Regions from separate parts of the Lysinibacillus sp. CD3-6 genome, predicted to be linked through region 3. Evidence: riboswitches for the same ligand, from Rfam matches in the RefSeq annotation. Region 3 holds a riboswitch; each other region holds the start of a gene.
What was found. A riboswitch is a leader RNA that binds a small molecule or an ion and turns the genes downstream of it on or off. The one in region 3 is predicted to bind thiamine pyrophosphate.

Region 1 (7,832 bases), 1.4 Mb from region 3:
CTTTTGCGAACTTAACAAACTGCTCTAATAAATCAATATAAGGTCTCTCATCGATCTCTTTTTCTTGTCTACGATAATAAGGTAACCCGACCTCTCCAACAGCAATCATGTCACTAGCATGAAGCTGTAACCAATCAAATAAAGCTTTTCTATCTCTGTCACTCGGCAAAGATTGTTCAGGATGAAAACCATATGCTGGCTTTACCTTTGCATAGGTTTTCGATAATTTCAGCGTTTTCTCACACGATTGCAAGTCCGTGCTCACTGCAATGACATATTGTGCTTCATCAAGCAGTAGAGGCACTTCTTCTTCCTTATACTGATCTAAATGGATATGTGCATCAATCAACATACGCATCGTCCTTTTCTTCTTTTAAGTAATGGAAAAGTTGTTGTTTTAATTGAGTAAATTGTACACAATGGCGAATTTCTTCAGAGCGTGGTCGTGCAAACGGAACAATGATTTCCTCCTTGATCGTAGCTGGACGTTTTGTTAATACGATTATCCGATCAGCTAAAAATAACGCTTCTTCAATACTATGTGTAACGAACAAAATAGATTTTTTATGTTCCTCCCAAATCGATAACAACCATGCTTGCATTTCTAGTCTTGTAAACTCGTCTAGAGCTGAGAACGGCTCATCTAGGCATAATATCGGTTTCTCACTGACGATTGCTCGCAGAAAGGATACACGCTGCTGCATGCCTCCCGATAAAGCATGGGGATATGCATTTTCAAAAGAAGCTAGGCCAACCTTTTCTAACCACTTTCTTGCAATCTCTATATTAGGTCGATGATGTAATTCTTCGACAATCGTGACATTTTCCAAAATTGTCCGCCAAGGTAATAAGCTAGGTTGCTGTGGCATGTAGCCGATGGTGCCTGGTTTTTGCTGAATGTTTTCTCCATTTAACAAAATAGCTCCTTGATTTAAGGGTGATATACCGCCTATTAATTGAAAAAGCGTACTTTTCCCACTACCTGAAGGACCAATGATCGCTACAAATTCGCCCTCCCTTACCGTAAAGGATAGGTTTTTCACTACTTCAAGCGCGCCAAAGGATTTAGAAATGTCTTGAATGTCCAGCATGTAATCCTCTCCCCTTTACAGTAATCTTTTCGACGAAACGTATAACACTAAATAACAATAAACTTAACAAAACTATCGCAAATATCGCTACAAATACACGATCCGTTCGAAACGATGATTGAGCAAGTGTCATATAAACACCAATCCCCTTTTTCGCACCAAGCCATTCCGCGATGACAGCCCCCATCACACTATATGTCGCTGCAATCTTAATACCTGAAAATATAGATGGATAGGCAAATGGCCATTCTAATTTCCAAAACGTTTGACGTTTTGTAGCACCAATCATCGCAAAATAATGCTTAAGCTCTGGTGACGTTTGACGAAAGCCATCCATTGCCGCAATAACGATTGGAAAAAAGCAAACGAGACAAATAATAATTAGCTTTGGTAACAGCCCAAAGCCAAACCAAATAATTAATAATGGCGCTAAAACGAGCACTGGCACATTTTGCGAAACTATTAAAATCGGATATAAGAATGCCCGCATTGTATTTGAGCGATGTAATAACACCGCAACACTCAAGCCACAAAGCACACCAATAGCAAGACCTATCACAGCAAGCTGTATAGTAGCGAAAACATGGGGAAGAAACGTTTGGTAAGAGTGCATACCCTCCATAACAATGGCACTCGGCGCTGGCAATAGCCAATGTGGGATTTCAGCAAAACGAATAATGACTTCCCAGATGACTAATAAGAAGGCGATAAAAATAATCGACCTTCCTTTCGTTACTACTTGTTTCATCCTCGATATTTCTCCGTCAACGTCCCCATTGTAATGCCAGTTGGCTGATATAAAATTTTTACTTGTGTAATTACATTAATAGCACCTAAGTCAATCATTTTTTGATTCATCTGTTCAATAATTTGGAGTAAGGTAGACAGTTCGCCCTCCATAGTCGTTTCTAGTGGCTGCACCTCATAGCGCACACCTGCAGCATCGATAATTGCAATTGCCGCATCCACGAAAGGGATGACATCCTCATATTTTTCTGTTTTCGGTATAATTTGTACACTGATTAATGAATTAGCCATTAGTTTGCTCCTTTCGTTGGTAAGAAATCATTTGTAAATGCTTGCTCTGCATCAAATTTTCCTTCTAAGACGTTGTTTTTCGTCATCCATTCCGCATAGTTTTCCCAAACTGCTAATTTTTGTTCGCCCCATTGCGCTGCATCATCTTGATATTTATTTGCTAGCCATTCTTGACTTTTATGCACAAGTGCTTTATCTAAGTCAGGTACCGCTTCAAGTAAAATATCAGCCGCTTCACTAGAATGCTCAATGGCATACTCATAGCCTTTTGTCGTTGCAGCTACAAATGCCTTTACCACATCAGGATTATCCTTAATCATCTTTTCATTCGTAGCTAAAACAGGTGTATAATAATCAAGTTGCTCACTATAGTCTGTTAAATACTGCATGTTTAATGTTTCCCCACGTAGCTCCGCCTCAATCCCTGTCCACGCATAATAGATCCAGGCAAAATCAATATCCTTTTGCATCATGGTGAAAAAGTCTAAATCTCCTGCATTAACAATATCTAATTTTTTGATTTCCGCCTGTTCTTTTTGCATAAGTGATTGTAAAACAGCTTGTTCTATTGGGCTTCCCCAGCCACCATACGTTTTTCCTTCATAGTCCTTAGGAGATGTAATGCCCTTTGAAGCAATCGAAGCAAAGCCAGATGTATTATGCTGAATAATTGCAGCAATTGATACAAGTGGTACACCCTGTACACGTGCTTGTGTAATACCTTCCTGATAGCTTACGCCAAACTGTGCTTTGCCTGATGCAACTAGCTGATCAGCACCAGCATCACCAGGTAAAATAATGTCCACGTCTAAGCCTTGCTCCTCAAAGTAGCCCAGCTTTTTCGCCACATACAGTCCTGTATGATTTGTATTAGGTGTCCAGTCTAGTACAACGGATACCTTTTTTAATGAGTTTGTTTCTTCTTTGTCCTCTTTTTCGCTACAACCAACTAATGTTACTAATGCAGCAATAAGAACGAAAAACCACTTTTTCATGCTGTGTCCTCCAAGTCTAGTAGTTTGAAAGTGTTCATGATTGAATGTTTACACCAGAAAAAAAGGTATTCTAAGGCCATTTGCAGTGCTTATGATTGATTACTCCTAGTTGTAGGTGGAATAATGAATCCTAAACAAAAAACGCCTGGGAGTTATCCCAGACGTTTGCAAACGGTATCAAAAAATAGTAAATGATTATTTTTGAATAGATGTTCCCTACGCTGGTACGAGCCAAATCAGGTTCAAAGGGTCAGCATCTAAACGGACGCAATCTCAGCTGGCAACTTCCAGCCCCCCTACATTCTTAACTTATGAACTTTTCGTTGATTATTATACCCATATGTATCGTAAAATGACAAGCTAGTAATTTTCGTAATTGAAAAAAATGAGCTTTTACTGGACTATACTAGTAATCTGCGACATGACTTTTGCAAATAGAAAAGGTTTTATGCATGGAGTTTGAAGTAGCAGGCTATGCAGTATAATATTTTGGGACAAATATCACTTCCGAAAAAACAATCGAAAAATGTGTAAACAAAAGCACCCGAATCCATGTACTCTCCCCCAATTTTTATATGATTTATGCATTTACCACGTTAAACATAAAGTTGATCTCAAATACAATTTTGGGAAGCTTTCAATTTTCTGGAGTTGCCATTACAAAAAGTTTGAATGTTGCGCATAACTTATGGTAACTTGAGTACCTTTTTCGTTAGATTGGATTGTACTCTGTAGTTCAAGCATTCGGCAAATATCTTCGATGATTCTTAGGCCAGTGCCCTTTTCCTCCACATTAAACCCAACCCCATTATCTTTAAATATAATTAAGTTTTTTTGCAAAGTGATTTCCAATGTATCGCATGCTGCATGACGCAAAATATTTTGGAAGATATTATCAAATAATCTGTGCAACCAAATTTCATTACTCTTCCAAAGGAATTTCGTTGTGGAATCGTTTAACACAATCGAGATTTGATTGACTTTATATAAAAAATTCCACTTTAAAATGATGGTATTGATAAGTTTTGGAACGTCTACTTTTTCCATGATGATATAGGAATTATCAACACGAGATAAGCGCTCAAAGTCATATTCATTGGATAATTTTGAAATATAGTTTATTTGTTCGTTTAGAGAATTGAAAATATCCTGATGTTGTGAAAAATCATTTTCGATTGTGTAAAGTTGTAAGCGCATAGCTGTCAAAGGCGTATTAATATCATGGCGCAACTGCGTTAAAAGTTCTAGTTTCATTTGCTCTTGTTGCATTATTTCAATTTCCTTCGATATCGTCCTGTCAATGAGAAGGTTTACTGCATTGGTTAAATCCCCTAATTCATCATTTCTAGAGTAAGAGATCTTTTGAAGTCTCTTCTTGTCATTACTCGCCAACTCCATAATGGTTTGCTTTAATTCATTTATTCGTTTAATTAATGAATTAATGGATTTGGAAAATAATAATGCCAAAATAAAAAAGCTGACGATAAATAAACCTAGCATTATTGGATAGGCTTTTGACTCGAAAAACTGGGTTTCTGTATCATTTGAAAAATAATTATATATGACGGTTACGATTACATTAATCACTACAATAGAAAAAGGAACACTGAATATAACCGATAATAGCAATAGTTGATATTTCTTTTTTAGTTTCATTGTTTGACACGGGTATTCATACGATACCCTTCTCCATATACATTTTGAATAATCACACCATCTGTATCGGCAATCTTGTTGCGGAGCTTTTTAATATACACATTAATTAAATTGGGATTACGATCTTCTAGCTGCCAAAGGTAATCAATAAATTGTTCTTTAGATAAAATAAAATCTGCGTTTTCATAGAGGTAAAAGAATAATTTCTTTTCAATGGCTGTAAATTCGACTTCTTTATTATTTTGATTATTAACAACACGCTTATGAGTAACATCTATGGATAAATGCTGTATTTGTTTGTGAATTCCGTAAGAAGCAGCTAATCTATTTTTTATTCGTATTAATAATTCCCTCGGATCAAATGGCTTCACCATGTAATCTTCTCCAATTTCAAGCCCTCTTAATTTACTATCAATATCACTTCTAGCCGTTAAAAATAGGATAGGAATATTATGCCCTAACTGATTAATTCGCATGGAAATCTGATACCCGTCCTCGCCTGGTAGCATAATATCCATAATAACAATGTCTACTTGCTTAATAACGGTATATAAAGAAGCACCATTTTTTAACCAGATTACTTTATAACCTTCTTTTTGAAGTATATTCTCCAATAAACTTCCAATCATTTCATCATCTTCTACAAGTAAAATTGAAAACAACATTTTCGTATATTCCTCACTTTTTTCCAACCTTCTCTTGCAAGAACTTTTGCGTTTCTTCATAGATTTCAGTTGGATAGTACAAGTAAATACTATGCTTGCTTTTTATTTGAATAACATTTGAAACGTCTAACTTCTTTGCAAAATCCTGATAGTCTTTTAGTGATGCTTTCGCCGCTTCAGAATTTTTATCAAGGTAAGCATCAATAAATAAAATAGGTGTTGTTTTTGGAATAGGTAATGCGGTCGACTTTTTGCTATTAGTTACGGAATGTAGCATTTCCTGTTCCATATCATTGTTGATTCCCTGTTTATTTGAAATCGCCTTAAATATACTTTTTTCTTTTGAAGTCAGAAAATCTTTCTCTAAGACGGCTTCGTTATAGGCTAAAGACGGAAACAATCTTTGGAATCCTAATGCACTTAATATAGTTCCTGCCTTCATAAAAGCCTTTTCTACGAAACCTACAGGATGTTTTATATATTGAGAAGGTAAACCGATATCTAACGCTACAATCACTTTCACTTCTTTCGGATATTTCTGCGCCCAATAGATAGCTTCGATTCCTGAAATAGAGTGTGGTACTAATATATAAGGGGGCTTATTGCCGCTTTTAATTAGTGCTTCCCTCGTTTGTTCAACTATTACATCGATATCTCGATCGTCGTTAAATACATCACTATACCCATATCCTGCTCTTTCCACAACGGCAATTTTATTTTCCTTTGAGAAATGGCGATACAAGCTTTTTAATTCATACATAGGTGCTGCTACTGCTGAGCCAGCCATAAATACAAATGTCTCTCCGTCTTGACCTTCAGAATAAATATTTATCTTCTTCCCGTTAAAATCGATTAGTTTACCTGTATTATTCTCTAATAACGATGTCTCTTTATTCTCTTTGAACTTATGGAAGCTAAATACAGAGCCGATAAGCACAATCAATATTGTGAAGAAGCTTATCAAAAACCACTTTATCATTTTTTTCATTTTCTACTTACCCCTTTCAATTATTAATACAAGGTTAAAGTAGAAAAATATAATTCTTATAAACTTTTGATAATTTTTTAGAAGTTAACAGCCACTGTACTAAAGTTTGTACACACATTAAAAAGTCACGAATGCTTTTAAATTAATGATTCGTGACTTTCCTAGGAGCACTCTATAACTGTTCGTTTAAATATATTTCTTCCCTTCCTCTACTTAACTTTAACATAAGTATCCAATTTTAGATTTATGTTTTTATTCAATTAATTTGACCGATTGAATAAAAAAGCGAGCAAATTAATTGTGCCTTATTTAACTGCAACACTTATTGAAAATACAGCCCAAATCAAATAAAACCCACGCTCTTTGAATGAACGTGGGCAAAGTAATTTGTTATTCCTCTTTTTTCTTTTTAACAACATGTGAAATGGCACCATCTGTCGCGATATCGACTTTAAAGGAACCATTTGAATGACGGTCAGCGCGCGTTAACCCTTTGACATCAATGATTTCTTGCACGCCCTTATCCGTTTCAACAACAACTTGCTCCTCATCACTAGCCTTGACAACCGCAACAATTCGATGTGGATTTGCTTTTAATTCTGTTAACACTTTTAAACCACGTTTTGCGCGACTCGCGATATCGACTTCGGCGACATTCATCTTCTTCACCGCGCCACGCTGTGTAACAATGACAACATACTCTGTGTCAGATGGTTTTAATATAGTAACACCAACTAATGCTTCCCCATCTTTCAATGTAATTCCCTTCACACCACCAGTTTTAACACCAGTAACAGGGAGCTCCTCAATTGGGAAGCGGATAGCATATGCAGTATCTGTTATTAATAACAATTCGGCATCGTCTGAAACAATATCCGCCAGTATCATTTCATCACCCGATTTCACATTCATCGTTTTAATCGGCTTCGAATATCGTGTAACTGCATAATCAGCTAATAGTGAACGTTTAATCTGTCCTTCTTTTGTAGCCGTTAATATATATGTGTTTGGCTGCTCAAACGTATCAAAACCATAAACGGCAATAATGGTTTCGTCTTCGCCAGTTGGCACAATACTTGAAATATGCTGCCCAAGATCCTTCCAACGAATATCGGGCAATTCATGCACAGGCTGATAAATATAATTTCCACGATTTGTGAACAGCAATACATGATGCTGTGTATTTAACGTTGCCTCATACAATAAATAATCCGAATCCTTCATGGCAAAATCTTGCCCATTGGATGCTGCGTGAGAACGTGTAGATGTTCGCTTAATATAGCCATCTTTTGTCACTGTGACAACCACTTCTTCACTTGGAACTAGCACATCTAACGTAATTTTAATTTCTTCAATTTCTTGCTCAATTTTCGAACGACGTGGCTCAGAAAAACGTTTT
Region 2 (7,832 bases), 2.1 Mb from region 3:
GTAGATGATGACCCCTTTGCACTTCCATCTTACCAAACAAGTGAAAAAAATGCTTTAATTAAAGCAAATACTAATTAAATTCATAACATTTTTAAAATACTAAATATTACTACTAATGGAGCGAATTAAGGTATTTCATAGTAAACGCCTTTACTTATTCACAAATTTTCTACGGAAAGTATTTCCTTTAGAAAATGATTTGGTATAATTACATTATACAAATAGGGAGGTAATACAAATGGCTAATCATTATAAAAGCATTGTAGTTGCAGTAGACGGTTCTAAAGAAGCGGAGTACGCTTTTCGTAAATCAATCGACGTTGCTAAACGTAACGAAGGTGCCGTATTAAACCTAGTAAACGTTATTGATACGCGTTCATTCGCTGCTATTGAAGCATATGATCGTTCAATCGCTGAACGCGCACAAGCTTTCTCAGAAGAATTATTAAATGGTTATAAAAAACAAGCTGAAGATGAAGGCTTAGCAAACGTAAACCTTATAATTGAGTATGGATCTCCTAAAAATATTATTACAAAAGAACTTTCTAAAATTGTAGATGCAGATTTAATTATTTGTGGCGCTACTGGTTTAAATGCAGTAGAACGCTTCCTAATCGGTTCCGTTTCTGAAGCAATCGTACGTTCAGCAAATTGTGACGTTCTAGTTATTCGTACACCAGAAGCTTAATAATGCAATACATAAAAAGGTATCCAAATTTGGATACCTTTTTTATTATTTCCCTTCTTGCCACATTTTCACTTTTTCAAAGAACATCGCAAGCGCTTGTTTATTTTGCATATTTGGAACTTTTGCCAACAGTACTTCTTTTGGAGCTTTAAAAGCTTCCCCTTGTTTTTGTAAAATAACAATACTCTTTTCAAGTGATTTATTAGCAAACATCGTATCTGGCAATTGAATAATTGCTTGTATCCATGCGTGCTTTTGAATGTACTTATGCAGTTGCTTAGACTGTTCAGATTCAAAGAGATGCGTCGGAGCTAGGAAAAATAAATAGCCCCCATCTTTCGTATAATTAATAGATTGTTCAATAAATAAATGATGCGCATAACTCATTCCCTCAGATGCACAAAGCTCATAATCTAACGCCACTTCCTCATTCGGATAGTAACCGACTGGTAAATCACAAACAATGGCATCTACAGGATCTACTAATAGGTCTTGTAATGCATCCTGACGATATAAAGAAACTGGCTGCTCTGTTAAATCTGCTGTTGCTGCGGCTAATCGGATCAATAACTCATCTACCTCTACTCCAGATGCCTCTACTTTTCCATCGAGTAAATTCATGACCGTTAACAGTAAGTTACCAGTACCAACTGCTGGATCTAGCATTGTTAGTTTTTCTTTTGCTAATTGATCCGCAAAAATTTGTTCCACGAAATAGCCAACTAAAAGACCAAGCGTATCTGGTGTCATTTGATGATTCGGCTGTGAACCTTTACGCATACCTTTTAAAATTGCAATTTGAATGGACTTGCGCACATCTTCTTTCGTTGTACCTTGCTGTGAGAAATCTACATCTCCATCAAGCCAAGCCTCTAGTCCATCAAGTATACCTTCTAATAACGTCGTATTTTGCTCTTTTTCTATTTTTTCCGCATGCTCATTTAGCATGCCAAATAGTTTTTCAATCTTTTCCATACATAACTTCCTTTCACGCAGAAAAGAGCCGTGACAAACTCTGTCACAGCCCTTTTGTCTAGTATTATCTTAGCCTAAAAGAAGCAAATTATGCTAGTGCTTTAACTGCTGCAATTGCTGCTTCGTAGTTTGGATGATCTGTAGCCTCAGGTACATACTCGACATAAGTTACTTTTCCAGCTGCATCTACCACGAAAACTGCACGTGCTAGAAGACGTAATTCTTTAATATATACACCATATGCTTCACCGAATGATAGATCGCGATGATCTGAAACTGTTTGAACAGCATCAATTCCCGCAGCACCGCACCAACGTTTTTGTGCAAATGGCAGGTCAACAGATACTGTATATATTACTACGTTATCCCCTAAATTTGCAGCTTCTTCATTAAAACGACGTGTTTGTGCATCACATACGCCTGTATCTAAAGATGGGACAACACTAAATAAACGAATTTTACCTTCTGAATCCTTTAAAGAAACAGGTGATAGATCATTTGCTAATACTGTGAAATCTGGTGCTTGGTCTCCAACCTTTACTTCGTTACCAATAAGTGTTACTGGACCTTTTTTAAATGTAATTTGTGCCATGAAAACGCCTCCTAATCATCATATGTACATAATCTTACTAAATGTAGGGAATTAATTGCAACTAGGACAGCTTATCATAGTGTAAACTTTGTAATTGTTGCACTATAAGACCTATTTGCATTTCAAATTACAAAAGAAAAAGTGTTAGAATGACTGCAATCAATCTAACACTTTTCTATTCATTGTTGTGCGCGATGGCGGTGCTTTCCGCGGGCACAATGTAAGCCGCAACCGTCGCTAATCGCGCCGCCTGTTGCATCTAACGTTTTGTGCTGTTCCCGCAGGAGGCATCGCTATCGCTACAAACAATTAATGGCCTATACAAATTGCATAAGAAAGAAATTCAAATCCTTACCTGCTCAAGATTCTTCAGGTTTCTCCTCTATCTTTTCAGGCTCTTTTGTATTTTCCTGAATGGGTGCTGTCGGTTGTGCAACAGGTTGTGCTGTTTCTTTCGCTACATATACCTTTTCATGGACAACCGTAGTATCGGCAAAATAATCATGTATGCCTTGGTTGTCAGGTAAAATCGCAACAAAAATATAAAGTGGCATAATTATGTTGCTAATTAAGCGACCAATCCATTCACGGAACAGCACGTCTGACCATGTAAGTTTGTCATGTTGTAGTGAAACAACACGTAACCCGAAAGCCATTTTCCCCAACGTTTGCCCTAAAAACTTTGTCATCAATACAAAATAACAGTAATAGAGAATAGCTGAAATAATGGAGATAGGTGCATACCAAATTGAATCCGATAACGACCAGTCCATTAAGTAAAATATCGGATTAACTACGATTCCTACAACAGCTGAAATAATTAATCCATCTAGGATAAATGCCCAAAAGCGCACCCAAAATCCTGCCGTCTTTAAATCATATTTCGTAGTCACTATTGGTGTGTTTTCCTTATTTAGCAATTGTTGTTCAATTGAGGGTGTCCCTTGCAAAACGAATTCATTGTTTGTCATGGTATGCCCTCCTTAGTATTCACCATATAAGTACATCATTTTCGGTGCCTTGTATTCTGTCATAATTTTCATTAGCATTTTTTCTTCAGCTGATGGGCCAAAAAGAGAGCTTACTTTCATACCAATTATTGACGGTAGACCACCTTGATCATAACTGTATTCAAATAAGACGGCATCTTCTAAACCATAATCTTGACGTAAAGCTGCAATAGCTGCTTGCTCATCGCCAATTTCATCGATTAAGCCTGCTTCAAGTGCCTTTGTACCGCCAAGTATTCGACCATCCGCTACTTTTTTCACGTCCGCTTCAGACATATTGCGTCCTTGTTCCACAATATCAACAAACTCTTCATATGATTCATTAATCATATCCTGCATCATAGCACGTTCTTCTTCAGTAATTTCACGTGTTGGACTAAGCATGTCTTTATGTTGCCCAGATTTAAACGTTTCAAATTTCACGCCTACTTTTTCTGCAAGTTCCTGATAATTAATAGATTGCATAATTACACCAATCGAACCTGTTATCGTATCACGATGGGCATATATTTTATCCGCTGGTGCAGAAATATAGTATCCACCAGAAGCAGCCATCGAATCCATTGAAACGTAAATTGGAATTTGACGTTCCTCTTTAATTTGCAACAGTTTTTTATAAATTTCTGCCGATTCCTTTACGCCACCACCAGGTGAATTTACACTTAGCACAATACCTTGTACTGAATCATCATATAAAATATTGTCCAATTGATTTAAGAAAAACTGGTGATCATAAGCTACGGTTTGCCATAATGTGTTCGATCCAACATCTTGAATCGTTCCATCAACTTTTAAATAGGCAATCCGCTTACTGTAATCTTCACCTTCAATAACAGTTTCATAAACATCTAAATTATTTCCAGCGACAATGCTGTCAAAATTACTAAAGAAGTCTGATTTAAATATTGCAAAAATCGTATTAATTCCTAATGAAAATACTAACAACACAGCAGCTATAGCCAAGGCTATCCACCTTTTCACATTCATACAAACGCCTCCTCAACACGTTATACGTCTAAATTTCCAAAACGTTTCACTTTTAAGCAATTTTTATGTAAAAATGTTCTGTTGTTTATTATTTTACTATAAATAAATGAGGCTACAACAAAAAATCAAAAGTTCATAATAAAACATGAACTTTGATTATTCGCCTTTATTTCCTAGGAAATATTTATTGATGTGTATAAAGAGCTTTTTCTTGTTGGCGTAATTCGACACGACGAATTTTACCCGATGCAGTCTTCGGTAAAGCATCTACAAATTCAATCGCTCGTGGATATTTATATGGGGCAGTCATTAATTTCACATGGTTTTGTAACTTTTTAATAAGCGTATTATCCCCTGTCTCACCTTCATGCAGGACAATAAATGCCTTCACAATATTTCCTCTTACTTCATCAGGACTAGCAACTACAGCAGCTTCCTTTACTGTAGGGTGTTTCATTAATGCATCTTCTACTTCAAATGGCCCTATTGTATAGCCTGAAGAAATAATGACATCATCTCCACGGCCCTCAAACCAAAAATAGCCATCGGCATCTTTATATGCACGGTCTCCTGTTATATACCATTCTCCGCGGAATTGTAGGCTCGTGCGTTCGGGATCTTGGAAATATTTTTTAAAGAGTGCAGGTGTTTCACGATGCACGGCAATATCCCCAACTACACCTTCAGACACAGGATTTCCAAGGTCGTCGATTATTTCTACTGTATTTCCTGGTGTCGGTTTCCCCATTGACCCGACGCGCGCTTCCATGCCAACCATTGTCCCTACAAGTAATGTATTTTCAGTTTGACCGTAGCCATCTCGAACCTGGATATCAAATGTTTCTATGAACACTTTTACAACTTCACTATTCAATGGTTCTCCCGCTGATACTGCTTGGCGGATTTCGCTTAAATTATAATCCTGTAAATTATTGAGTGCTGCCATAAATCGATACTCTGTCGGTGTACAACATAATACATTTACTTTAAATTTTTCAAGCAACGACAAATAAGTTGATGCATCGAATTTGCCTTTATAGACAAAGGCTGTTGCACCACTGCCTAAAGTTGCAAGGAACGGACTCCAAATCCATTTTTGCCATCCAGGTGCCGCAGTAGCCCATACTATATCATTTTCCTGTACACCTAACCAATTTGGTGCTGTTGTCCGTAAATGAGCATAACCCCAGCTATGCGTATGAACAGCTGCTTTAGGATTGCCCGTTGTTCCACTTGTATAGGCTAAAAAAGCAGTGTCTGTACTTTTTGTTGGTGTAGGATTCGTATAGTTTGTAGGATGCTCCTCCATTTTTTCAAGCAACGGTTGCCATGGGGCATGCGCATGACCAATTACATATTGCAAAATACCCTTTAGATTATTTACTTCATCAAATTGCTCAATATATGGCTCGTAAGCAATTATTCCTTTGGCATTTGCATGTGTAATGCGGTATTCAATATCCTTTGTGCGCAACATTTCTGAGCTTGGAATAATCGTTAAGCCCGCTTTCAATGCTGCTATGTATACGATATATGCCTCAACAGATCTTGGAACCATTACTAAAAGCACATCACCTTTTGTTAGTCCTTGCGAAGTAAATACATGGGCCGCCTGATTTGCTTTTTCAAGTAAATTTGCATATGTAATATGTTGAATTTCTTCATGATTGTTATAAACAATTAATGCTTTTTTAGAAGGGTCCTGAGCATACTTCTCAATCTCCTCAACAATGTTATACCATTCTGGTGCGATTAAATCCTGTCTTTTCATAATAACTGCCTCCTTATTGCTAGGTTTATTATAAAACTCATTTTTTATGATTTTCAATGGATGGACCTTATTTTCACAAAGTCATGACAATTATCATGGTTTATTATATGGCATCAGTCACTGCTTTCCAGATAATGATAAAATGCTATTGAATACTGAGAATAGGTATGTTACATTTTGGACAACTAAAAAATTCATGATTGCAGGGGGACTCATAACGAGTTGAGAAGGTAAAACCTGACCCTTTGAACCTGTTAGTTAATACTGACGTAGGGAGCAACACACATCTTATTACTGATGATAAGCTCTTTTTACGTGTACACTTCGCACGAAAAAGAGCTTTTTTGCATGCTTACGTCCATCCAAAAAAGGAGGACTACGATGATTTTTCAAACTATTCGTAAAAGACAGCCATTGATTCACTGTATTACCAATTATGTAGTTGCCAATTTCCAAGCAAATGGATTATTAGCAATTGGTGCTTCACCTGTCATGGCCGATGAATCAACCGAAGTTGAAGAAATGGTATCGATTGCATCAGCCTTATTAATTAATATTGGCACGCTTACTACCCGTACAAAACAATCGATGTTCCTTGCTGGTAAAAAAGCAAACGCGCTAGGTATACCTGTGATTTTGGACCCTGTTGGTGTTGGGGCAACAACTTTACGTAAACAAACGGTACAGCAATTATTAGAAGCGGTTCACTTTGCTGTTATTCGTTGCAATATCGGTGAGCTTGCCGCGATTGCTAATGTTCATTGGCAACAAAAAGGTGTGGATAGTGGCAGCGGCTCCATATCTGTTGAAGATAAAGCACAAGAGATTTCTAAAAAATATAAGTGCATTGTCATTGTAACTGGTGAAAAAGATTTTATTACTGATGGTGAGCAATCTAAATGGATTATTGGTGGAAACGCTCGCATGACAGAAGTTACAGGGACGGGTTGTTTGTTAAGTGCTATTTGCTGTGCAGCTTATATGGCAGGTAATGAGCCATTTACTCAGTTGTGCCATACATTAACGAGCTATAAAAAAGTTGCTGAACATGCCGCTTCTTGTGCGCCATATAATGGTGATTTCGCAGTGTCCGTCTTAAATGAGCTTCACCGTTTATCGAAGGACGGTGAAAAATAATGCATATTGTGACGACAATAGCTGGCTCAGATAGCGGTGGTGGAGCTGGTATTCAAGCTGATTTAAAAACTTTCCAAGAATTAAATGTATTCGGGACATCCGTTATTACCGCTTTAACAGCACAAAATACTTTAGGTGTGAGCGGGGTGCTTCCAATTGATCAAGCTTTTGTAAATAAACAACTTCATTCACTGCTTGAGGATTTTTCAATTAGTGCAATAAAAACAGGCATGCTTTTCTCCTCAGATATAATTCATACTATTGCAGGAGCTATGTCTAATTTAAATATTCCACTTATCGTTGATCCTGTAATGATCGCCAAAGGTGGCGAAAACTTATTACAGCAAGAAGCAGTTGAGGCGTTAAAAAACGCTCTATTACCGCTTGCTACAATCGTCACACCTAACATCCCTGAAGCGGAGACGCTTACAGCAAGCAAAATACACAATTTATCAGACATCCAACAAGCTGCACAGTCATTATTAAAGCTAGGTGTTCAATGTGTCATTATTAAAGGTGGTCATCTACAGGATGATAACTTTGCAACAGATTATGTATTCTTCAATGATGGTAAAACATTTTCTATGCAATCTACTCGAATCGCAACGAAAAATACACATGGAACGGGATGTACATTTTCTGCTGCATTAACCGCTTTTATCGGTCAGAAAA
Region 3 (7,832 bases):
TTTTATGTTTGCTTGTAGCAGAGTGGGAGGTGCAACGACGCCGTGGATTTACGAATTGATACGCCATTAGCCTTATTGTTATTAGTACCATTGTTTATATACTTTGGATGGTCTTATTGGCAAGAGCGTATGCGCCTGAAAAAAAGTCATCTAGTCGTCATGAGCATTCGTATAATAGCAATCGGTTGTTTGGTTTTCGCACTCGCAGCGCCCTATATTTTATTACCAGTAAAGGACGAGCAAGTATTGTATTTAATGGACCGTTCTGCTTCAATGAATAACACAGAAGCGGAAATGACTAGTTTTATAGAGGAAAGTTTGAAATCGAAAAAGGATGAACAACTTGCAGGGATTTACTCTTTTTCATCAACTCTCCAAACAGAAGCGATTTTATCGAAATCTTTAAAAGAAGTTCCTAAATTTACTGAAGTTAAAGGAACTGACCAAACGAATATTGAGCAAAGTCTTCAACTGGCTACGGGTATTGTCGATCCGAAAAAGGCAACGAGACTTGTTTTACTAACGGATGCTAATGAAACCCAAGGCAGTGCGATAGATTTTGCTACGAAGCTAAAGGGCTCCAATATTAGTGTAGATGTCGTTCCGTTCCATCAAAACGTGACGAATGATGTGTCACTTAAAAGTTTTGTCACACCACAAGTAGCTTATGTAGGTGAACAGCAGCAGCTTGTAACGGAAGTAAATGCTACAGCTGCAGAACAAGGTGAACTATTACTGTACGAAAATGATGAACTCATTCATCGTGAGTCGGTGGAACTTGCACAAGGTTCAAATGTTTTCACATATAAACATACCGCAACTGCAGAGGGGCTTGTAAAATATGAGGCACAGGTGCAAGTTGGACAGGATGCTATTTTTGAAAATAATAAATTAACAAGTATTACAATGGTGCAAAGCGAGCCACATTTACTTATTGTTAACGGCTACGATACGGCATCACCTATTGCTGCAGCGCTAGGGACGAATTCAATTTCCTATGATGTGATAAATGCAGCAAGCTTGCCAAATGAACTTTCTAGCTATTTGCAATATAACGCTATTATTTTTGATAATGTACCAGGCCACTTAGTCGGTGAAGCGAAGATGAGTGTTATTGAGCAGGCAGTTAAAAACTTCGGTGTTGGTTTTACAATGGTCGGTGGTGAAAATAGCTTTGGCTTGGGTGGCTATTTCAAAACGCCGATTGAAACATTGTTACCTGTTGAAATGGAGATAAAAGGTAAAGAGCAATTACCATCGCTAGGACTTGTCATCGTACTAGACCGTTCAGGAAGTATGTATGGCTCAAAATTAGAGCTAGCGAAAGAAGCAGCCGCACGATCAGTGGAAATGTTACGTGATGAGGATACGCTCGGGTTTATTGCCTTCGATGATCGCCCTTGGGAAATCATCGAAACGGCCCCCCTTGGTAATAAAGAGGAAGCAGTCGATACGATTTTATCAGTGACGCCTGGTGGGGGTACGGAAATATATAGCTCCCTTTCAGCAGCATATGATAGTTTGGCAGATTTAAAATTGCAGAGAAAGCATATTATTTTACTAACAGATGGACAGTCACAATCAGGCAATTATGAGGATTTAATTGAAAATGGGAAGGAACAAGGGATTACACTTTCTACAGTGGCGATTGGACAAGATGCAGATGGCAACTTACTTCAGTCATTAAGTGAAATGGGTAGTGGTCGTTTCTATGATGTTATTGATGAACAAACAATTCCTTCAATTTTATCCCGTGAAACAGCGATGATTTCCCGTACTTATATAGAGGACAATCCGTTTTATCCTACAATTTATAATGCAACTGGATGGAATACACTATTTGCAAAAGGTGTGCCACAAATGAATGCATATATTGGCACGAAGGCAAAGCAGGGAGCTGCTGTGATAGCTGAAAGTGAGAAGGAAGACCCTGTATTGGCCCAATGGCAATATGGGCTTGGTAAAACTTTTGCTTTCACATCAGATTCGACAGGGAAATGGGCTGGTGACTGGGCAAGATGGCAGGAATGGGGATCATTTTGGCAAACAATCATTTCGCAAATGCTACCAAGCTATAATGATGTGGCCTATGATGTACGACTCGATACAGACGGCTCATTTCTCATCACTGATCCGACAAATGAAGCAGCATTTTTAGATATTGTCGCTGTCGATGAAGCGGGTGAGGAGCTTGATTTACAGCTTGAAACGATTTCCGCATCGCAAGTACGGGCAGTTGTGCAAGCGAAACCAGGATTGATTTTTTTCCGTATTGCTGACGAAGAGCAGGCTATTTACCAGGCTGGTCTAAGCGTACCGTACAGTGCAGAATATGAATTACGTCCTGTGAATGAAACACTTGTCGAGCAACTAACGAAGCAAACGGGTGGCTCTGTCTTGAAAGAACCACAAGACGTGTTCCGTAATTTCACCAACAAAGGAGCAGAGCGCCAAAATATTGCAACATGGTTACTATTAACGGGGATGCTATTATTCTTCGTAGATATTACGATTCGACGCTTTGGATGGAGCTTTATAACAAGGCAAAAGAAAGAAAAGCCTGTTGAAGAAGCGACTGTCCAGTCAGAGGATACGAATGTTGCACAGTTATTAAAAGGCATGAAAAAACGCTCATAAATAAAAAACGATGGCACAATGCAAAAAGCATGTGTCATCGTTTTTTTATAAACATAGCTATTTCGTAATAAGAAAATGGGGCGCAGTTTTCCGTAGACTGCTAGCCATCATCATGCCAAGAACGGCCCCGATTAAACTAGATGTAAAAAATGCAGGCATAAAAAATAATGCACCGACAGACGTTCCCATAAATAATTGCGCATATGGAACAGCGACTAATGAGGCAAGAATACCTGTGCCAAATACTTCACCAGCACCAGCAAGCCAATTGCTGCGACTGTATTTATAAGCAAAGGCCGCACATGCCGCACCGATGACGCTTCCAGGAATCGCTAAAAGGGAGCCTGTGCCTGTTAAGATACGAATCAATGCTGTAACTATAGCAACGACGATAGAAGGCATAGGACCTAATAGAATGGCGCAGATGACGTTGATCGCATGTTGTACAGGATAGGCACGTGCAATGCCAGTTGGAATGGAGACAAAAATAGAGCCTGCTACTGCAATAGCTACTAATAAAGCCATAGTAGTTAGTTTTCGAATAGACATGATAGTTACTCCTTTTAGTTTTGTGCGATGAATCGCCGATAGAACTCAGTGAATCGCCGATAAAATGTGAGAAATCGCCGATAAAACGGGGCAAATCGCCGAGAGACCTCACAAAATCGCCGATAAAATCGGACAAATCGCCGATAGCACTGCCTGATGAATACAAAAAAGCCGCTTCCTAGTAACGAAAGGAAGCGGCCTTGCATTTTTAAATTACACAAAAGCAAGTGTCGCCACTTCCCTCCGCTAGTGTGAACTAGATCAGGTTCAAAGGGTCCGTATATGAACATATACGTCTCAGCCTTGTAAAGACTCCCCTAGTGGTGTTAAACGATTTAATTTTTCGATAATAAATGTACCATATTTGAAATAATTGTCAATGGACTAATTTGAATCAGGATGCATAAGATGTGGAGCCTTTTTTACGGTCCAAATGAGCGCTAGTAAGAAGCATGTCATTAAAATAATCGACCCGAATATATACGGACTGTTCATATCCCAGTCAAATAAAAGACCCGCAAGTGCAGGACCAATCATATTTCCAAGACTCATATAGGCATTGGTAAGTCCAGCGGCTAAGCCTTGCTCATTGCCAGCAAGCTTAGAAATCAGTGTGTTGACTGCTGGACGTATAAGTGTTGTTGCCGTAGAGAAAATTGTTGCGACAACTAAAATTAATGCGAAGCCAGAAACAAATAATATGAGGAAGATTGCTACAGCAGCAATAAATAAATTGACTAATACAACTTTCATTTCCCCATAGCGCTTAAACAGTGGTGTGATAATGAACATTTGCACAATAACACCGAATGCGCCACCTACAGTTAAGATGATTGCAATATCTGGAGGTGTATAGTTAAATTTCTCGGTTACAAATAATGATAATGTCGTTTGGAAATTGGCGATTCCGAACGAAAACACTAGCATAATAATAAGCATGACAAAGTAAGGCATTTGGACTGAACGCGCCATCTGCTTCGCAAGATTTTCTTGCTTTTGTGCTTTTTGAGCAGCAGTTGGTTTTGTAGAAGGTAATAACACCAACGAAAGGATAGAGGCTATAATAGCCGCTCCTCCAGCCATAAAGAATGGGAAATGCAAACTAACTTTAGAGAGGAACCCGCCAATACCTGGTCCAATCATAAAACCAAGAGACATAGCAGCACCTAACATGCCCATCCCTTTACCTCGTTCTTCATACGTTGTGATATCTGCTACAAATGCCATAATTGGAGGTGCTATAAAGGCAGAACCTAGCCCTCCTAAGAAACGAGCAACAAAAAGCATCCACACATCTGTAGATAGCCCAAATGAAATTTGCCCAATACCAGTTACAATCAGACCAAAAACAATCAAATTTTTTCGACCATATCGATCCGAAAGATTCCCAGCAATTGGAGAAAATATAAACTGTGCAAAGGCGAACGTTGCAATTAACATGCCAAGAACTTGTCCTGCAGCACCAAATATGTGTAAGTACTTTGGCATGACAGGAATAATAATTCCGATACTCCCCATTGCGATAAACATATTAAACATTAAAATGTACAAAGCCGCCTTGTTGGACTTCTGCTGGGTCATCGTATACCCCCCTTTTTTCTATTGAAACATTCCTAAAGTCTATCATAAAGAAATATTGCTTGGCTATCAGATTATAGTCGTAGGTGAATGACTTGGTTAGCGGAACGAAGACATTGTTTTTCCTCAGAATAATACCGTTGATTTCCGCTACTTGCGGTCGCTTCCCGTGGGCACACGGTAAGCCTCAATCATTTCGGTGCGCGTGGTCTGTTGCTTCTTACGTGTTGTGTGTTACTGCAGGAGTCGCTGACCTCCGCTCCAATCAACTGAACACATCGAAAGTGAAATTCTATATTAGAACGATTAAAAGAAAAAATGACAAAAGACATCAAATATTTAACTCTTGATGTCTTTTGTCGACGCTTTGAGAGAGAAAAATATTGTTTTTTCTCTTTAGTATTTATCGAATACTCATTTTAAATTCTAAAAACAATTCATTATATTTTCCTAAATAATCTGGACCAAGGTTTTTATATACTTCTAATGTTTTACGTTGCTCCTCGGAAGGGTAGAAGCGCTCATCAGCTACAACTTCTTTATCCATTAATTTTGTCGCTGCAATATTAGGAGTAGAGTAGCCTACATAATCCGCATTTTGAGCACCAGATTCCGCATTTAACATAAAGTTAATAAAAGCATGTGCACCATCAACATTTTTCGAAGTTTTTGGGATAACCATATTGTCAAACCACAAGTTCGAGCCTTCCTCTGGAACAGCGAAGTCTAAATCTTCATTTTCGAATAACATATCTGCTGCTTGACCAGACCAAGTGAGGGCGACAGCCGCTTCATTATTAATCATCAAAGGTGTAATTTCATCACCGATGATTGCTTTCACATTTGGAGCGAGTGTAATTAGCTTATTTGTAGCTTGACGTAATTCTTGATTATTTAACGAGTTAAGAGAATGACCAAGACTATTTAAGCCCATGCCAATAACTTCACGTGCACCGTCTACTAAAAAGACTTTACGTTTTAACGAGGGATCCCATAAATCTTCCCAAGAAGAGAAATCTAAGTCACCGACTAAATCTGGATTATAAACAATACCTACTGTGCCCCAGAAATAAGGAACAGAGTATTCATTGTTATCATCAAATGGTAAATCGAGAAAATACGGATCGATATTTTTAAAATTAGGTATTTTCGTTTTATCTAAAGGAAGGAGTAGGTTTTCCTCCTTCATTTTTTCAATCATGTATTCAGACGGCACGGCAATATCGTAAGCCGTACCACCTTGTTTAATTTTCGTCATCATAGCCTCATTTGAGTCAAATGTTTCGTAAATAACATGGATACCCGTTTCTTTTTCGAATTGCTTTAGCAAATCAGGGTCGATATATTCTCCCCAGTTAAAAATAGTTAATGTATCTTTACCACTTTTACCACCGTTCGCACTCATTGCGTCAGCAGCGTACATTAAAAGGGCGGACACGACAAGAATGGCAATGGTTGCTTGAATTAAATTTTTCATCGTTGTCCCTCCGTTCTTTTATTTGTACGGCTTGTAAAGAAATAGTAGCCAACTACAACTAATATCGTTACGAAGAATACTAAACCAGAAATTGCGTTAACCGTTAACGAAATACCTGCACGTGCCATCGAGTAAATTTCAACAGATAATGTACTAAAGCCATTTCCTGTTACGAAAAATGTTACGGCAAAGTCATCCAATGAATAAGTTAAAGCGAGAAAGAAACCTGCAAAAATACCAGGCTGAATATACGGTAAAATAACGCGCATCATGACATCTTTTTTCGTCGCGCCAAGATCTAAAGCTGCATCAATTAACGACTTATTCATCTCAAGCAACTTCGGTAAAACCATAAGTACAACAATAGGAACACTAAATGCTACATGGGCTAATAACACTGAAGCAAAGCCTAATTTAATACCAACCATTGTAAATAATATTAAAAAGCTGGCACCAATAATTACATCTGGACTAACGATTAACACATTATTTAAGGAAAGTAGGGTATTGCGCATTTTTGAATCTTTTACTGTGACAATACCGATTGCTCCTAATGTGCCAATAATTGTGGAAATTAGGGCAGAAAGCAGTGCCACGATTACCGTATTAATTAAAATAACGATTAGCCTTGAATCTTCGAAAACTGCCTTGTAATGGTCCAATGTAAAGGATTGAAAGTTATTCATGGAATCCCCACTATTGAATGAGTAAAAGACTAAGTAAAAAATAGGTGCATACAGGACGAGAAAAACGATCGCTAAATACACTTTTGCAGATGTAGAGAGTTTGCTCATCGTACGCGACCTCCTTTATCCTTTTGACCTGTAATAAGCATAATGATCACCATAAATAAAATTAAAAATACGGCTATTGTTGAACCCATGCCCCAGTTTTGCGTTACAAGGAATTGCTGTTCAATTGCTGTACCAAGTGTAATGACACGATTCCCTGCAATTAAGCGAGTAATCATAAATAGTGATAAAGCTGGAATAAATACAACTTGAATCCCTGATTTAACACCATCCATCGTCAATGGTAATACAACGCGACGGAATGTTGTAAAAGCAGATGCACCTAAATCGCGCGCTGCGTATACAAGCGTTGGATTTAGACGATCTAATGAGTTGAAAATTGGTAAAATCATAAATGGTATGAAAATATATACGGAAACGAAGACAAAGCTAATATCGGTGAATAGCATTTGTTTCGGATCAAAGCCAAATACTTCAATAGCAGCGTTGATTGGGCCATATAAACCAAAAATCCCAATAAACGCATATGTTTTTAACAATAAATTAATCCAAGACGGAATAATAATAAGCAATAACCATAGCTGCTTGTGTTTCGTCTTTGTTAAAAAATAAGCCGTCGGGTATGAAATAAGCAGTGTAAAGAAAGTGATTAAAAACGCATACCAAAACGAACTAAGCGTCATTTTTAAATAGACAGAAGAGAAAAAGGCTTTGTAGTTATTAAGCGTAAAATTGCCATGTAAATCTAGTAGGGAATAGTAAACAACGAGAGCAATCGGCGCAATAACAAAAAGTGCAATCCATAAAACGTATGGAAATAACGCTGATTTCGAAGTTTT

Region 1: linked by a shared signal. The riboswitch ahead of FH508_RS11405 (ABC transporter substrate-binding protein) and the one ahead of thiW (energy coupling factor transporter S component ThiW) in region 3 are both predicted to bind thiamine pyrophosphate.
Region 2: linked by a shared signal. The riboswitch ahead of thiM (hydroxyethylthiazole kinase) and the one ahead of thiW (energy coupling factor transporter S component ThiW) in region 3 are both predicted to bind thiamine pyrophosphate.

What each region holds. Positions count from the first base shown of each region.
Region 1 covers NZ_CP085880.1:2,348,775-2,356,606, reverse strand. Annotated here, with positions in the region: gene FH508_RS11425 (TatD family hydrolase) at 1-352, opposite strand, end outside; gene FH508_RS11420 (ABC transporter ATP-binding protein) at 342-1,091, opposite strand; gene FH508_RS11415 (ABC transporter permease) at 1,066-1,839, opposite strand; gene FH508_RS11410 (thiamine-binding protein) at 1,836-2,129, opposite strand; gene FH508_RS11405 (ABC transporter substrate-binding protein) at 2,129-3,124, opposite strand; TPP riboswitch at 3,321-3,432, opposite strand; gene FH508_RS11400 (sensor histidine kinase) at 3,782-4,780, opposite strand; gene FH508_RS11395 (response regulator transcription factor) at 4,777-5,445, opposite strand; gene FH508_RS11390 (alpha/beta fold hydrolase) at 5,459-6,433, opposite strand; gene parC (DNA topoisomerase IV subunit A) at 6,824-7,832, opposite strand, start outside.
Region 2 covers NZ_CP085880.1:3,621,471-3,629,302, forward strand. Annotated here, with positions in the region: gene FH508_RS18015 (universal stress protein) at 239-688, shown strand; gene FH508_RS18020 (class I SAM-dependent methyltransferase) at 734-1,663, opposite strand; gene tpx (thiol peroxidase) at 1,752-2,255, opposite strand; gene FH508_RS18030 (RDD family protein) at 2,615-3,226, opposite strand; gene sppA (signal peptide peptidase SppA) at 3,239-4,252, opposite strand; gene mbcS (acyl-CoA synthetase MbcS) at 4,437-6,023, opposite strand; TPP riboswitch at 6,218-6,316, shown strand; gene thiM (hydroxyethylthiazole kinase) at 6,405-7,160, shown strand; gene thiD (bifunctional hydroxymethylpyrimidine kinase/phosphomethylpyrimidine kinase) at 7,160-7,832, shown strand, end outside.
Region 3 covers NZ_CP085880.1:951,831-959,662, forward strand. Annotated here, with positions in the region: gene FH508_RS04435 (vWA domain-containing protein) at 1-59, shown strand, start outside; gene FH508_RS04440 (VWA domain-containing protein) at 43-2,637, shown strand; gene thiW (energy coupling factor transporter S component ThiW) at 2,695-3,186, opposite strand; TPP riboswitch at 3,408-3,515, opposite strand; gene FH508_RS04450 (MFS transporter) at 3,571-4,767, opposite strand; gene FH508_RS04455 (ABC transporter substrate-binding protein) at 5,168-6,241, opposite strand; gene FH508_RS04460 (ABC transporter permease) at 6,238-7,035, opposite strand; gene FH508_RS04465 (ABC transporter permease) at 7,032-7,832, opposite strand, start outside; gene FH508_RS04470 (ABC transporter ATP-binding protein) at 7,831-7,832, opposite strand, start outside.